3 regions of the Micromonospora sp. NBC_01412 genome follow, and region 3 is predicted to be linked to each of the others. Evidence: riboswitches for the same ligand, from Rfam matches in the RefSeq annotation. Region 3 holds a riboswitch; each other region holds the start of a gene.

Region 1 (4,890 bases), 510 kb from region 3:
GGGCACGGCGTCCCCGGACGATCCTGCTCTCAGCAAGTATTGGGCCGATCGGCGCTGCAAAGGACCTCCAGCAACGGGCAAAGCCACGCTGTATCTTTTGAAGAAACAGCAAGGTCGATGTTCGCTCTGCCGAGGGTTTCTGCTACACGCCGAGCACGCGCCGCAGACCCCAACCGAATGGGAACTGTGGACACGCACGATCCGGAAGGCGATCGTCAGACAACATGTCGTCGCCCCGATCGACGGTAAGCCGGACGCTATTCATTCCCGTCTCATACACGCGTACTGCCTCCGACGGCAGCCAGCCGGCGAAGGCCAAAGGCCAAGCATTCTGCCCGTCAGCGAGCCTCCAGGGCTTGCTTGAGCCGTGTGCGGTTAACGCCGCAAGCACGGTTCTGAGGGGGCCCCGGCGCAGCAATGCGCCGGGGCTACCCGACTGATCATGGGCGCGGGCAACCAGTCCGCGATCGTGACGCTGGTCGAGCGCGCCACCCGGTACGTGATGCTCGGGCATCTGCCCGGCGGGCACACCGCCGAAGAAGTCCGCGACGTGCTGGTGGATCTCATCGGCACACTGCCGGCCCACCTACGCGGATCGCTGACCTGGGACCAGGGCGCGGAAATGGCTGCCCACAAGCAGTTCACCCTCGCCACCGGGGTGCCCGTCTACTTCTGCGACCCGCACTCGCCCTGGCAGCGCGGATCCAACGAGAACACCAACGGCCTGCTCCGCCAGTACTTCCCCAAGGGCACCGACCTGTCGGTCCACGGACCCGCAGACCTTGAGCACGTCGCTCAAGAACTCAACGGCCGCCCACGACAGACGCTCGGCTGGGACAACCCAGCCGAGCGTCTGCGTGATCTACTGACAGCCACCTAAGCCATCAGGTGTTGCGAGGACCCCCAGAAACCGCCCACCCGACCGGGGGCCTTCGTCGTGCCGAGGAAACCGTCAGCGGGGCGCGCCCAGCGGGGACGGCACCAGGTTCACGTCGGCGCGGTCGACGTACATGATCCGGTGGCCGAACTGGATCTGCACGTACTTCTTCTCGCCCCGGATCACCGTCCAGTCACCGGGCGCCGAGCCGTCGAACGTGGTGGCCCGGTAGTACTCGCTGGGCAGCACGTTGCCGACGGCGTACCGCTGGCCGGCGGAGAGGGTGTACTGCAACGGCGAGATCGGCTGGTACGGCACGCCGGCCGGGTACGCCGCCTCCTCCGGGTACGCCCGCCCGTACACCGGGATCGTCGCCTTCCCGGCCTTCGGGGTGGCCACCAGGCCGATGGTCCAGGCCGCCGTGGGCGCGGAGGACGGGTTGTGGAACCACGCCTTCTGCCCGAGGTACCAGATCGCCGTCCAGTCGCCCTCGCGGCCGGCCAGGGCGTACGTCTGCCCCGACGAGGCACGGGCCCCGTGGTCGGAGATGTGCATCGTGGCCGGCGAGCCGTCGGGGCGCAGGGCGACGTCGTTGACCAGCGGCGCGTCGGCGCGCGGCGCGCTGCGCAGCACCACCGCCGAGGAGCCGCGCGAGGGGCACGGCACGCCTGCCGTCACACAGCCGGTGAACGCCGGCCGGTTGGTGGCGAAGTCCGGGTCGATCCGCACCATGCCGGTCAGCGGGGTGCCGGTGTTGAGCTCCGGCGCGCGCAGCAGGTCGAAGTAGTGCGACCAGTCCCAGTACGGGCCCGGGTCCCAGTGCATCCCCCGCACGTTCGCCGCGACGGTGCCGGGAACGTTGTCGTGGCCGATGATGTGCTGCCGGTCCAGCGGGACGCCGTGCCGCAGCGCGAGGTACCGGACCAGCTTCGACGAGGTGCGGTACATCGCCTCGGTGTACCAGGTGCCCTGGGCGGCGAAGCCCTCGTGCTCCAGCCCGATCGACTTGGAGTTGATGTACCAGTTGCCGGCGTGCCAGGCCACGTCCTTGGTCTTCACGTGCTGGGCGATGTGCCCGTCCACCGAGCGCAGCGTGTAGTGCCAGCTCACGTAGGTCGGGTCCTGGACCATCCTGAGGGTGCTCGCGTAGCTGGCCTCGGTGTCGTGGATGAGGATGTACTCGACCTTCTGCCGCTTCGGCCGGTCGGAGAGGTCGTGGTTGCCGTAGTCGCCGGGGTCGGCGCCGAGCGACTGGTACGGCGCGGGGATCCACTCGCAGGAGATGCTCGACGGGCACTCCAGGCCGTCGGGGCGCTCCGGCAGGCGCAGGCCGAGCCGGTCCAGCCAGGACTTCTGCGGGGTCACCGCGCGGGCGGCGAGGGTCACCCGCTGCCCGTCGTCGGTCACCCGGCTCTCGCCGCCGGCGATGGTGCCGAAGACCTCGTCGGCGAAGGCCGCCGCCGCGTCGGCGCCGTCCGCGCCGGCGTACCGGGCGACCGCGCCGTACCAGGCCGCCGGGTCGGTGCCGGCCCCGACCGGGGCGCCGATCTGCCGCTGGTACGACGCGAGCAGCGCCGCCCCGCCCCGGATGTTCGTCGGCGCGTCGGCGCGCAGGGCCGCCTCGTCGGCCCCGGTGAGGGTGGCGGCGGTGTCCAGGGTCTGCAACGACTCGGCGGTCGGGGCCTCGTCGGCAGACGGCTGGGCGGCGGCGGGGGCCGGGCGGGAGTCGTCCCCCCGCGGGTCCTCGTCGCCGGAGTCGTGGTGGGTGCCGGTGGGCAGGCCGGTCACGTATTCGGCGTCGGTGAGGTGCATCGGCCCGTACCCCCCGCTGGTGCTGGGGGTGCCGGCGTTGGTGTCCCAGCGGGACTGGAGGTAGGAGACGCCGAGCAGGACGCTCTCCGGCACGCCGTACTCGGCGGCGGCGTTTGCGTACTGCTGCTGGCGGTCGGGGGTCTGGCCGGCTGCGGCCGGGGTGGCTACGGTACCGAGGGGCACGAGGGCCGTGGTGGCGGCCACGGCGGCACCGAGCAGGATCCGCCTGCTCGACGACGCGACAAAACGGGGCATTGAACCTCCCGAGTGGATGTTGATGAGGTCACCCTCCCGCCGTCGTCCTCCCGCGTCAATAGCTTTCCACCAGGCGTTTTGATGTGAAGGAAACTTCCACACGGTGGTGTGGTATGCCGTGTCACGGCCTGGCGGGTTGCGGATCGATAACGGACGTCTCTACTCTGGTCAATCGTCGGCCGGTAGCTGTACCGCCCAGCCGGGCGGTGACGGTCCGACACCGCCGAGTCGCCTCCGGGCGAGCCGGGGACCCAGGTACGCCGGGGTGAATCCGCAGCGCCGCTGCGGTAGGGCGCTCTCCCTTCCCGCCCGAACCCGTCAGCTAACCTGGTAGGCGGTCAGGGAAGAAGGAGAACGGAGCCCGGTGGCACACCATGCCCCGCGGCGCCCGTCACGCCGGTCGGCGCTCGCCGACCGGATGCCGGCCGCGCCGCGCCCACGCTGGTCACGCTTCACCACCGCCCTCGCCGCCCTGGCCGGCGCCGCCGTCGTCCTGACCGGCGCCCCGATCGCGGCCCACGCCGACCCCTCGGTCGCCGAGATCGAGCGGCAGATCGACCAGGACTGGAACAAGCTCGAACCGCTCATCGAGCGGCACAACGCCACCCGCCAGGACCTCGCCCTCAAGCGCCGGCAGGCCGACGCGCTCGCCAAGCAGATCGGGCCGCTGCAACGCCGGGTCGACGAGGCGATGGACAAGGTCAGCGGCCTCGCCGTCGAGGCGTACAAGAGTGAGAACCTCTCGGCGGTGAACGCGCTGCTCGGCAGCCGCTCGCCCGGTCAGATGATGGGGCAGTTGGAGCTGCTCGACCAGTTCGCCGAGCGCCAGCAGCGCGACGTCCGGGCGGTCATCGACCTCCGCGACGAACTGGACGCGAAGAAGAAGCCGCTGGACGAGATGGTCACCCAGCTCGCCCGCACCGAGGCGCAGCTCGCCGCCAAGCGGAAGCAGATCAACGCCGAGATCGACCGGCTCCAGAAGCTGCGGCTCAAGGTGTACGGCAACGGCGGTGGCGGCGCGCTGCGGCCCGCCCCCTGCCCGGCTGCCTACCCGGGCGGCGGCGCGGGGGTCGCGGTGAAGTTCGCCTGCGCCCAGATCGGCAAGCCCTACGTCTGGGGCGCCGAAGGTCCCAACTCGTACGACTGCTCCGGCCTGATGCTCGCGGCCTGGGCCAAGGCCGGCGTGTCGCTGCCGCACAACGCGGCCCAGCAGCGGTCGGTGACCGCCCGGGTGAGCCGCGCCGACCTGCGCCCCGGCGACCTTGTCTTCTACTACGCCGACCTGCACCACGTCGGCATGTACGTCGGCAACGGCTGGGTGGTGCACGCCTCCCAGGCCGGCCAGCCCGTCAAGATGAAGCGCGTCGACGACGGCCAGATCAACAGCTACGGCCGCCCCGACTGAGCGGCGAGGGGCCCGTTCTGCGGGACGGGCCCCTCGACCACGCCCGCGCCGTCAGCGGGTGGGCCAGGTGTGCCAGTTCTGCCAGGAGCGGCTCGGGGTCGGGCCGCGCTGGCCCTGGTACCGCGAGCCGTACACCTTCGACCCGTACGGGTGCTCGGCCGGCGAGGAGAGCCGGAAGATGCAGAGCTGGCCGATCTTCATGCCCGGCCAGAGCGTGATCGGCAGGTTCGCCACGTTGGACAGCTCCAGCGTGACGTGACCGGAGAATCCCGGGTCGATGAACCCGGCGGTCGAGTGGGTGAGCAGCCCGAGCCGGCCCAGCGAGCTCTTGCCCTCCAGCCGGCCCGCGAGCTGGTCGCCGAGCGAGATCACCTCCAGCGTGGAGGCGAGCACGAACTCTCCCGGGTGCAGCACGTACGGCTCGCCGTCGGGCACCTCGACCGCCGAGGTCAGGTCGTCCTGCTGCACCGACGGGTCGATGTGCGTGTAGAGGTGGTTGTTGAAGACCCGAAAGAGCTTGTCGAGGCGCACGTCGATGCTC
Region 2 (4,890 bases), 1.8 Mb from region 3:
GCGACGCCCTGCTGGTGCTGCTCGCCGCGGTGGCGCTGGCCGCCGCGCTGGTGCTGCCGCCGTTCGTCGCCCTGCTGCTGGCGCTGGGCGTCGGCGCGGGCGCCGGGGCGGTGGCCCTGGACCTGGCCCGCCGGCGGTTCCGGCCGGGGACCGGGGGCGGGGCGGTGACCCGGGCGCTGCGGGCGCACCGGCCGGAGTTCCTGCTGCACTTCTCCGCCCCGCCGGGGTCGGAGTACCAGGTCACCATGTGGCTGCCCTACCTGGAGCGGATCGGCCGGCCGTTCCTCGTGATGGTGCGGGAGCCGGAGTTCCTCGCCCCGATCGCCGCGGCCACCACGGCCCCGGTGGTGTACTGCCCCACCCTTAAGGCGATGGACGAGGCGCTGGTGCCGAGCCTCAAGGTGGCGTTCTACGTCAACCACGGGGCGAAGAACAGCCACTGCATCCGGTTCACCCAGCTCACCCACGTGCAGATCCACCACGGCGACAGCGACAAGGCGCCCAGCGCCAACCCGGTCTCGGCGATCTTCGACCGGATCTTCGTGGCCGGCCCGGCCGCGATCGACCGGTACGCCCGCGCCGGGGTGGACATCCCGGCGGAGAAGTTCGTCGTGGTCGGCCGGCCGCAGGTCGAGTCGATCGAGGTACGCCGGGAGCAGACCCCCGGCCTGGCCAACCCGACGGTGCTCTACACCCCGACCTGGACCGGGCACCACGCCGACGCGAACTACTGCTCCCTGCCGGTGGGCGAGACCATCGTCCGGGGGTTGCTGGCCCGGGGCGCGACGGTGATCCTGCGCGCCCACCCGTACACCGGGCAGAACCCGGCGTCGGCGCGGCAGCTCGCCCGGCTCACGGAGCTGCTCACCGCGGACCGGGCCCGCACCGGCCGGCAGCACGTCTGGGGCGCCGCGGCCAGCCGGGAGATGTCCCTGGTCGACTGCGTGAACCGCTCCGACGCGCTGCTCTCGGACGTCTCCGGGGTGATCTCCGACTACCTCTACTCCGGCAAGCCGTACGCGGTCACGGACATGGGTGGCGACGGCGACCGGTTCGTCGAGCTGTTCCCCCTGGCCGGCTCCGGCTACGTGCTGCGGCGCGACGCGGCCAACCTCGACGAGGTGCTCGGCCACCTGCTCGACACCGACCCGCAGGCAACGGCCCGCTGGGCCACCCGCTCCCGCTACCTGGGCGACTTCCCCACCCAGCAGTACGCCGAGGCATTCCTGACGGCAGCCCGCCACGAACTGACCCCAACCTGGACCCCACCCACCCCCCGCCCAACCACCCCTCTTCCCTCTCACCCCCACCCCCACCCCCGACCCCCGCGTTGATCAAGAAGTTTGCGTCAGGGTTGGGCGCAGAGCCGACGGAAACCTCTTGATCAACGGGACCGTGTCCCGTCAGAGGTGGGGGGTCAGGAGGGATAGGACGGCGGCGGGGTTTTCGACGTGTGCGTTGTGGCCGAGGCCGGGCAGGGTGGCCGTCGGGACGGCCAGTTCCCCGAGTTGGGCGTCGGTGACCATGGGGTCGTGCTCGCCCCGGGCCAGGAGGACCGGGACGTCGACGGCGGCCAGCAGGGCGGGCAGATCCGGTGCGCCGACCCCGAAGACCGCGGGGTCCATGGCCAGCCGCCACCGGCCGCCCTCCCGGCGCAGCCCGGCGTCCACCACGGGATCGTCCGGGGCGACCAGCCCGGCCAGGCCGGACACCCGCAGGTAGCGGCGGGCCGCCTCGTCCCGGGAGGCCAACCAGGTCACGGGGCGGGCGGCCAGCTCGCGGGCCCGGTCCAGCTCGGTGGCCGACCAGGCGACCTTGATCCCGAGACCGACCACCGCGTCGACAGGCAGCCCTCGGCCGCGCGCGGCCAGCGCGAGGCCGACCACCCCGCCAAGCGAGTGCCCGAGCACCACGAGCCGGTCGCCGGGGCGCAGCCCCTCGGCCACCCGGTCGGCGAGCCCGGCGAAGGTGTAGACCGACGGCGCCGGCGACCAGCCGTGGCCGGCCAGGTCGGGCGCCAGCCACCGGCCAGGCCAGCGGCTCTCCAGCAGCGGCGCGCAGGGCAGCCACACCTCCCCCGTGCCGCCCATGCCGTGCAGCAGCAGAGCCACGCGCCGGGTACCCGTGTCGTCGGTCACGCAGCGCAGTGTCGCACCGCGCGGCCCGCCGGGCGAGAGGCCGGACCGGGACACGACACGGACCGGGGCGGGACACGACACGGACCCGGGCGGGACACGACACGGACCCGGGCGGACCGGGTCGGGGCACGGGCGGGGCGGGGTCGGACCGGGGCGGGCGACGGGCGGCCCGGCCGGGGTGAGACGGCACCGGCCCCGGCTCACAGGGTGAGCCGGGGCCGGTGGGGGGAGGGCGATCAGGCCGAGTAGCCCCTGGTCGCCGCCCAGTGCGCCAGGGCGGTGGTGCTGATCCAGTACGCCGGGACGGCCGGGTTCGCCGAGTCGGCGATCCGTACGGTGCTGCCGTTGTTGCGGTAGCCGACGACGGCGATGTAGTGGCCGCCGGGGAAGGAGTGCCAGCCGCCGTCGACGTCGGTGGCGTCGCCGGCGATGTTCACCACGACGCCGCGCCCGGCGCCGACCGCCGTCACCACGTCGGCCTGGAGCCGGTCGATCTGGGCCCGGGTGGCGGCGCCGCCCGGGATCATCCGGGTCCGGTACGGGTCGCCCTTGACCATCTCGTTGAGCACCCGGGTGGTGTCCTCGGCCGAGTTGGTGCCCATCTCGGTGGTGCCGAGGCGGCTGGCCAGCCCGTCCTGGTTGCTCCCGACGCCGGTGGCGGAGAGCGCGTTGCGAACCGCCGCGGGGCCGCAGTAGAAGTAGGTGGTCTGCGCCTGGTAGTCGTAGTCGAGGGACTTCGACGACGGCGGCTTCGGGGCGGCCGCCTTCGCCGTGGTCTGCTTCGGGGCCGCCTTGGTGGTCAGGTCGGGGTTCGGCGCGGCCGTGGTGGCGCTCGGCGACGGCGAGGCGCTGGGCGACGCGGTCGCGCCGACCCGGGCCTGGGCGCGGCTGGCCACGCCGTCGAGGCGGGGTGCGATCTCGGCCACGGCGGCGTTGGTGGTCTGCCGCGGGGCGGGGGTGTCGTCGGCGCCGGCCAGCAGCACACCGGTGCCGGAGGCCAGCAGGAGCGCCGCGGCCGAGCCGGCGACGACCTGGTACGGGCGCTCGGTGGCGAGACGTCGCAACTGCCGCTTGAGGTGGTCGTTCACGTGTTCCTCCACGGGGGTGGGGCGGAGAGCGGGGCACCCGGGCATGCGTCGTCGCACGGCGGCGCGGACGAGACGTCCACGGCCGGTGGGGACCGCTCTGGGAAGACGCCCGGTCAGCCGGGCGTACGGGCGGGTGCGCGGGTCAGCTCGTCAGCCCAGGGGCGACGGACGCGGGCACCATGGCGCCGCAGTGGAGGAACAACCGAGGGATGGGGTCGCGCTGCACGAGGATGGCACTCCTTCCGACACCGCCTACCGGGTTAGCTGACGGATTCGGGCGGGAAGATCGCCCTACCGCAGGCCGTGGCCCGCGGATTCACCCCACACTGCATTGGGTCCCCGGTTCGTGATGGTCACGATTGAGCGGGTCGGCGCGGCGTCGCCTCTTGCGATCGGGTACCGCACCGGACGGGCCGACATTACTGGCCGGTCGAAGCCCTGCCAACCCCCTCCCACCTGCCTAAACCCTCTCCGATCAACTTTCTTGCGGCACATTGGGAACTGACGTGACTCAATGGGATTACGGGCCTTCGGGGTGCCGCAGGGCGACAACCGGACGATTGGTCGTGATCGTCGGTGAGTTGTGTCGGCCGATCCACCCCGATGGGTCGACTGCCCGTTTACCCGAGCGACGTGACCGGCATCACCCAAGAAATCCGGGGCCGGCCACCGCGACGCCCGGATCGGGTCAGCTACCGCCCGGATCGGGTCAGCCGGCCCGGGCCGGACGCCAGCGGGCGGCGGGGACGATGCGGCCGGCCGCCGCCGTCGCTGCCCGGGGCGTGGGCGACCGGACGGGGCGGGCCCGCTCCGCAGCGGCGTACGCCTCGACGGCCAGCGTCCGGGCGGCCTCGGCGGCCAGCTCGGCGTCGCGCCAGGCCGCCCGCTCCCGGGCCACCGCCGCCCGGTGGCCGGCCTGCCTCCCGTCCCGCACCGCCCGGGCCAGCACGACCTCCTGCTGGGCCGGGTGCAGCCGGGGGTTCCAGCCGCCCCGGTGCGCGAAGACGTCGCAGAGCTGCCGGATGGACAGCTCGCCGCGCAGGTGGGCGGCCGTCGCGGCGTGGTGCAGCCAACGCTCCCGGGCGGCGTACTCGGCGGGGGTTCGGGGGGTGCGCGGCGCAGGCAGGGCCCCCGCGCCGGAGAAGCGCCGCGCGGCGGCCTCCGCCTCGTCGTACGCCTGCCAGGCCCGATCGAGGGCGTCCTGGGCGGCCAGCCACGCTTCGCGCCGCCGGCGGGCGGTCCGGGCGGCGCCGACGGCGGCCACCCCCACCTCCTCGGCGTACCGGCGCAGGTCGGTGGCCTCCTCGATGACCGGGTCGACGGCGGGCGGGGCGGGGTCGACCGCCGGCCGGTCCCGCTGCGGGCGGGCGACCAGGGCGGTGAGCACCCCGAGCGCCACCACGAGCAGCACCGACCAGATGGCGGCGGCCAGCGGCACCTCGACGAGGAACTGGTAGAGAACGATGTCCATGGTCGGCACCTCACGGAGGGTGGATGCGGGAAGCGGGCTCCGCGCGCCACCGGGTGGGGCGCGGGGCGCCACCGGGCCGGGCGGACGGGTGCGGTGGTGAGGTTTCGCGAGAGGGCGGTGTCGCGGGCGGGTCAGCCGCGCGGCGGCGCGCGCGACCCGGCGGTCGCCGGGGCGGGGCCGACGGGCATCCGGG
Region 3 (4,890 bases):
CGGCTCAGGAGTCGGCGGACCTCTCGGCCTGCTCCCCGGTGAAGAGGGCGAGCAGGTCGCCGACCTGACGGTCCGACTCGGCAGGGTGGCGGAAGTGGCCGCGCGGGTTGACCGTGTACTCGTTGCGCCGGCCCACCCGGGTACGCCGGAGGTAACCGCCGGCCTCCAGGTCCGCCACGATCGCCTGGGCTGCGCGTTCTGTGACACCCACCTCGTCCGCGACGTCGCGTAGCCGGGCTGTCGGGTTCCGGGCGATGGCGAGCAGCACGTGCGCGTGGTTGGTGAGGAACGTCCAGTTCCGGGTGCTCCCGTTCGCGCCAGCCGTCGTCGTCATGTCCGACATGCTATGGCGGCGCCGTCCCGCGCACTCCCCTGGGCGGCCGGATACCCCTGCGGTCCCGGCCGGACCGGGGCGCGGGGGCGGTCTTCGCGCGCCACTGCCGCATCGGGCCCGGGCGCAAGGATTTCTCAACGTATGAAATGCGTATCACGTAACGCTTGACGTGCCTTTAGCTGCGTGTGACGGTGGGGGAGCTGGTCGTGTGGCCGAAGGGTGAGGTGGTGGGGCATGGATCATTTGAGCATGTCGATGGCCGAGGCGGGGTTGGAGCGGGTCGAACCGTTGCCAGCCGCTCGCCCGGGCGATCTCGGCCCGCTCGCTCCGGATCGGGCTCTCGCGGAGTTGCACGCCGGAAACCACCGGTTCGTCACCGGCGTGCCGCGTCACCCGAACCAGGACGCCGGCCACCGGGCGGCCGTCGCCGACGGCCAGCACCCGTTCGCGGTGATCGTCGGCTGCTCCGACTCCCGGCTGGCCGCCGAGATCATCTTCGACCGGGGACTGGGCGACCTCTTCGTGGTCCGCACCGCCGGGCACACCGTCGGCCCCGAGGTGCTGGGCAGCGTGGAGTACGCGGTGACCGTGCTGGGCACCCCGCTGGTGGTGGTGCTCGGCCACGACTCCTGCGGCGCCGTGCAGGCGGCCCGGGCGGCGGCCAGCACCGGAACCCCGCCCGTCGGCCACCTGCGGGCCGTGGTGGATGCCGTGGTGCCCAGCCTGCGCCGGGCCGCCGAGCGCGGGGTCGAGGACATCAACGGGATCGTCGACATCCACATCGCGCAGACCGTCGAGGCGATGCTCGCCAACTCGTCCGTGCTGGCCGCCGAGGTCACCGCCGGGCGGTGCGCGGTGGTCGGGATGTCGTACCGGCTCAGCGCGGGCGAGGCGCGGACGGTGGCCGCGGTGCCCGCCGGCTCCGTCCCGGCCGTCACCGCGGCCCCGGGCGCTCCGGCCCCGGCCGCCTCCGCCCTGGCCGCCCAGGACGCAATCACCCCGTCCCCGGGAGCCGCCCCGCTCCAGGGGGCCGCCCCGACCACCCGGGCGGCCCCGGCCGCCGCCTGAGGCGCTCGTGGGACCGCGACACGACGAGGGCCGCCCCGCAAGGTGTGTGGGACGGCCCTCGATCGCGTGGCGGCGTCGTCAGAGCAGCGACATGTGTACGTGATCTGTGTGGTCGGAGGGTCCGCTGTAGGACTTCCAGCCGGTCGCCGGGAACCAGATCTGCCGGTTCCAGATGACGTAGTAGATGCCGAGCCGGTCGGCGTTGCGGATGAGGAACGCGGCGAGGTTGTTGCCGTACATCCGGGTGTCGTTGTTGTGCCAGGGGGCGAACCCGCTGTTCTGCAGCGACCAGTCGCAGGCCCGGCCCTTGGGGTGCTCCCACGGCCCGCCCGGGCGGTAGCAGCCGACGAACCGGTGGAAACCGGCCTTCTTGGTCTCCTTGTACGCGTGCAGCGTGCGCGACGTGATGCAGCCGGAGGTGGTCGGGTCGTTCTCGCTGCACGACTCGGGGGGCCAGTCGCCATCCGAGCCCCGGCCCGGCGCGATCTTCGCGACCGGGGACGTGGCGTTGACCAGTCCGCCGGTGAAGCCCTTGCCGCCGACCAGTGCGAGGGACTTCTCGGCGTCGTGCTTCTTCTTCGCCATGATCGCGGTCTGCTTCTGCTGCTCGCGGATCTCGGCGTCGACCGCGATCTTGGCCTGTTCCGCCCGCTCCTTGGCGTCGTTGACCTCGCCCAGCTTCCGAGCGTTGATCATATTGAGCTGGTCGAGGGCGGTGGCGCGCTCGACGAACGAGTCCGGGGCGCCGCTTTCCAGCAGCACCGCCATCGGGCCGATCCGCCCGGTCCGGTACGACTGGGCGGCCATCTCGCTGATCTGTGGGGCGAGCGCTTCCAGCTCCTGTTCGGCCAGCTTCACCTCCTGGGCGAGCTGGAGCTGGCGCTTCTTGGACTTGTCGAGCTTCGCCTTGGCCTGGGTGTAGTCCCGGTTGGCGGCCTCGATGACGTCGGTGATCAGCTTGGGCTCGTCGTCCTCCTCGTGCCCCGAGGGTTTGGGGGTGGAGGGCGCGGCCAGCGCCGGGATGGCCGGCCCGGCGAGGATCGCCAGCGCGGCGAACACGGCCGCCACGGGTGCCAGCCAGCGGCGCAGGGGTGCCGTCACAGTGTTCCCTTCCATCGACCGCCGACCGGGTTAGCTGACGGGTTCGGGGCGGAAGTGGCCCCTACCGCTGTCGCGGATTCACCCCAGGTACCTGGGTCCCCGGTTCGCCTCGCGGCGATTGGGCGGCGGCACCGCAGGCGCCGCTGCGCGCCTTCGGCGGTGACCGGCAGCGAGGTTACCCGACAGTCCTCGTGGGGATCTACGTCCGGATGCCGACTAAAAGCGTCATTTTGCAATTGCTTTCGGTAGTCGGTGACGCGGTTCTCACGCGTGCCGCCACTCTCGGTCACGCTGCGGAGTGTCACCATGCGCTGTCCGTGCTCCCTTCTCGGCCGGCCCACCGGGCCGGGGGATCGGTGGGGCGGGCCGGCCCGCCCGGAAACCGGTCGTCGGGCCGCCCACCGCTGAGCGCCTCCAGCGCGAGGTCCCGCTCCGCCGGGTGCCGGCCGGCGCCGGGGGTACGCGAGGCTGGCACGTCCCCGTCGCCGCCCGGCCGGCCGGGTCGGGCCGTGGCGGCCCGGCCCGCCGCGGTGACCATTGCGGCCAGCCCGGTCGTCAGCGGCACGGCGGCGATCAGGCCCAGTGTGGCGACGGCGCTGCGGACGATCTCCTGAGCCATGAACTCGGTGGTCAGGATCTCGGTCACCGGGCGGGAATCGGCGGTGAGCAGGAGCAGCAGCGGCAGCGACGCGCCCGCGTACGCCAGCACGATGGTGTTCACCGTGGACGCGATGTGTGCCCGGCCGACCCGGGTGGCCGCCCGGTAGAGCTGCAACCGGGACAGCCCCGGGTTGGCGTGCGCCAGCTCGGTCACCGTGGCCGCCTGGGTGACCGTGACGTCGTCGAGCACCCCGAGCGAGCCGATGATGATGCCGGCCAGCAGCAGGCCGTGCAGGTCCACGTCGCCCCGGAACATCGACAGGGTGGTGGCGTCCTCGCTGCCGTACCCGGTGAGGTGGGTGGCGGCGGTGGCCAGGGTGCCGAGGACGCCGGTGAGCACCAGGCTGCCCAGGGTGCCGAGGACGGCGACGGAGGTCTGCGCGCTCACCCCGTGAGTGAGATACAACACCACGAACATGATCAACGCCGAGCCGACGATGGCGATCAGCAGCGGTGACCCGCCGGCACCGATCCCGGGCAGCACGAACGTCAGCAGGATGGCGAAGGTGGCGGCCAGGCCGGCCAGGGCGGCCAGCCCTCGCCAACGGCCGAACGCGACGATCGCCAGCGCGAACACCACCGCCAGCCACACCAGCGGGGTGCCGCGCTGGTGCTCGGCGATGTTGTAGGCGCTCGCCGACGGGTCGGCCGGGTCGGTCAGCTCGACCAGGACGATCCGGTCGTCGACCGCGACGGTGGGCGCGCCGGGACCGGTCGGGACCGGCGTCTCGACCTGCTGCCCCGCGTCCGGCCCCTGCTCCACCCGTACGGTGACCGTGCCGCACGGGCCGTCCTGCGCGCCCGGCCCGCCCGAGCTGTCCTCCGGCGTCTCCGGCTGCGGCGGGCACGCCTCGGTGACCACCCGGGTCACCGTGCCGTGGTACCGGGGCACCGCCGCGCTGCCGTCGCCCCGCGGGCCCCCGTCGCGGGGCCAGAGGACGATCGCCGCGATCACGGTGATCACGAAGAGCGGCACCACGGTCGCGACGAGGACCCGCCGCACCCCGGGTGGGGTGGGCGGGGCCGGTCGGGTGTGGTCGGCGCCCATCGACGGTCTCCAAACGGTGTCAGCGCGGGGTGCGGCCCGGTGTACCGGGCGGTTCAGCGTTCCCGTCGTCCGGCCCGGCCCGGCCCGTCCGGCCGGACTTTGGCGGGGACGGTGCCCGCGCCGTCACGCATGGAGAACACGGGGTGGGACGGCGCGGCGGCCCGGCACCGGCCGCCGGGTCGGCGCCACCCGGCGGGGTGCGCGGGGCGGGCGATGCGGAATCCGGACAACCATCGCCCGGAATGGTAGCCATCCCCACCTGGGAACGCCGATCGCGCGTCGGCCTGCCCGCCGGAACATGCCCCCGACTGGCCTCCGGGTCGATCGTCCCGCCCTGGGTGCGGGGGCAGGTCACCGCGCCGGCCGGGACCGGTGGGCGGCGGTGCGGCCGCCCGTGGCGTGTTCGGCCCGGGCGTCCCGCCGGACCGGCTAGCGTGGACCGGGTGCGGATGGCGACGGTGCTGACTGCCGGGCGGTGGGCCCGGCTCGCGCTGCTGGTCTGCACCCTGGTCGGGCTGGCCGCGATGCACACCCTCGGCCACGGCGCCCACGGCGGCGGGGACCACGGCGGTCACGACCGGGCCGGGCCTCCCGACGCGCACCTGGCAGCCTCCTCCCACGCCGCCGCGACGGGCGACGCTTCCGCCATGACCGACGTGGTCGGCGCTGCCTTCCCCAT

Evidence for each region. A riboswitch is a leader RNA that binds a small molecule or an ion and turns the genes downstream of it on or off. The one in region 3 is predicted to bind cyclic di-AMP.
Region 1: another riboswitch for cyclic di-AMP. It lies ahead of OG617_RS14375 (NlpC/P60 family protein); the one in region 3 lies ahead of OG617_RS16890 (coiled-coil domain-containing protein).
Region 2: another riboswitch for cyclic di-AMP. It lies ahead of OG617_RS24130 (C39 family peptidase); the one in region 3 lies ahead of OG617_RS16890 (coiled-coil domain-containing protein).

Annotation. Positions count from the first base shown of each region.
Region 1 is NZ_CP109528.1:3,143,360-3,148,249, forward strand. Features, by position in the region: gene ltrA (group II intron reverse transcriptase/maturase) at 1-364, shown strand, start outside; partial or broken gene OG617_RS14365 (IS30 family transposase) at 437-880, shown strand; gene OG617_RS14370 (N-acetylmuramoyl-L-alanine amidase) at 953-2,944, opposite strand; cyclic di-AMP (ydaO/yuaA leader) riboswitch at 3,156-3,296, shown strand; gene OG617_RS14375 (NlpC/P60 family protein) at 3,309-4,349, shown strand; gene dcd (dCTP deaminase) at 4,401-4,890, opposite strand, start outside.
Region 2 is NZ_CP109528.1:5,455,689-5,460,578, reverse strand. Features, by position in the region: gene OG617_RS24140 (CDP-glycerol glycerophosphotransferase family protein) at 1-1,334, shown strand, start outside; gene OG617_RS24135 (alpha/beta fold hydrolase) at 1,404-2,138, opposite strand; gene OG617_RS24130 (C39 family peptidase) at 2,375-3,271, opposite strand; cyclic di-AMP (ydaO/yuaA leader) riboswitch at 3,461-3,602, opposite strand; gene OG617_RS24125 (hypothetical protein) at 3,936-4,697, opposite strand; gene OG617_RS24120 (hypothetical protein) at 4,829-4,890, opposite strand, start outside.
Region 3 is NZ_CP109528.1:3,656,132-3,661,021, forward strand. Features, by position in the region: gene OG617_RS16880 (helix-turn-helix transcriptional regulator) at 5-343, opposite strand; gene OG617_RS16885 (carbonic anhydrase) at 590-1,402, shown strand; gene OG617_RS16890 (coiled-coil domain-containing protein) at 1,481-2,503, opposite strand; cyclic di-AMP (ydaO/yuaA leader) riboswitch at 2,507-2,638, opposite strand; gene OG617_RS16895 (YibE/F family protein) at 2,805-4,211, opposite strand; gene OG617_RS16900 (hypothetical protein) at 4,655-4,890, shown strand, end outside.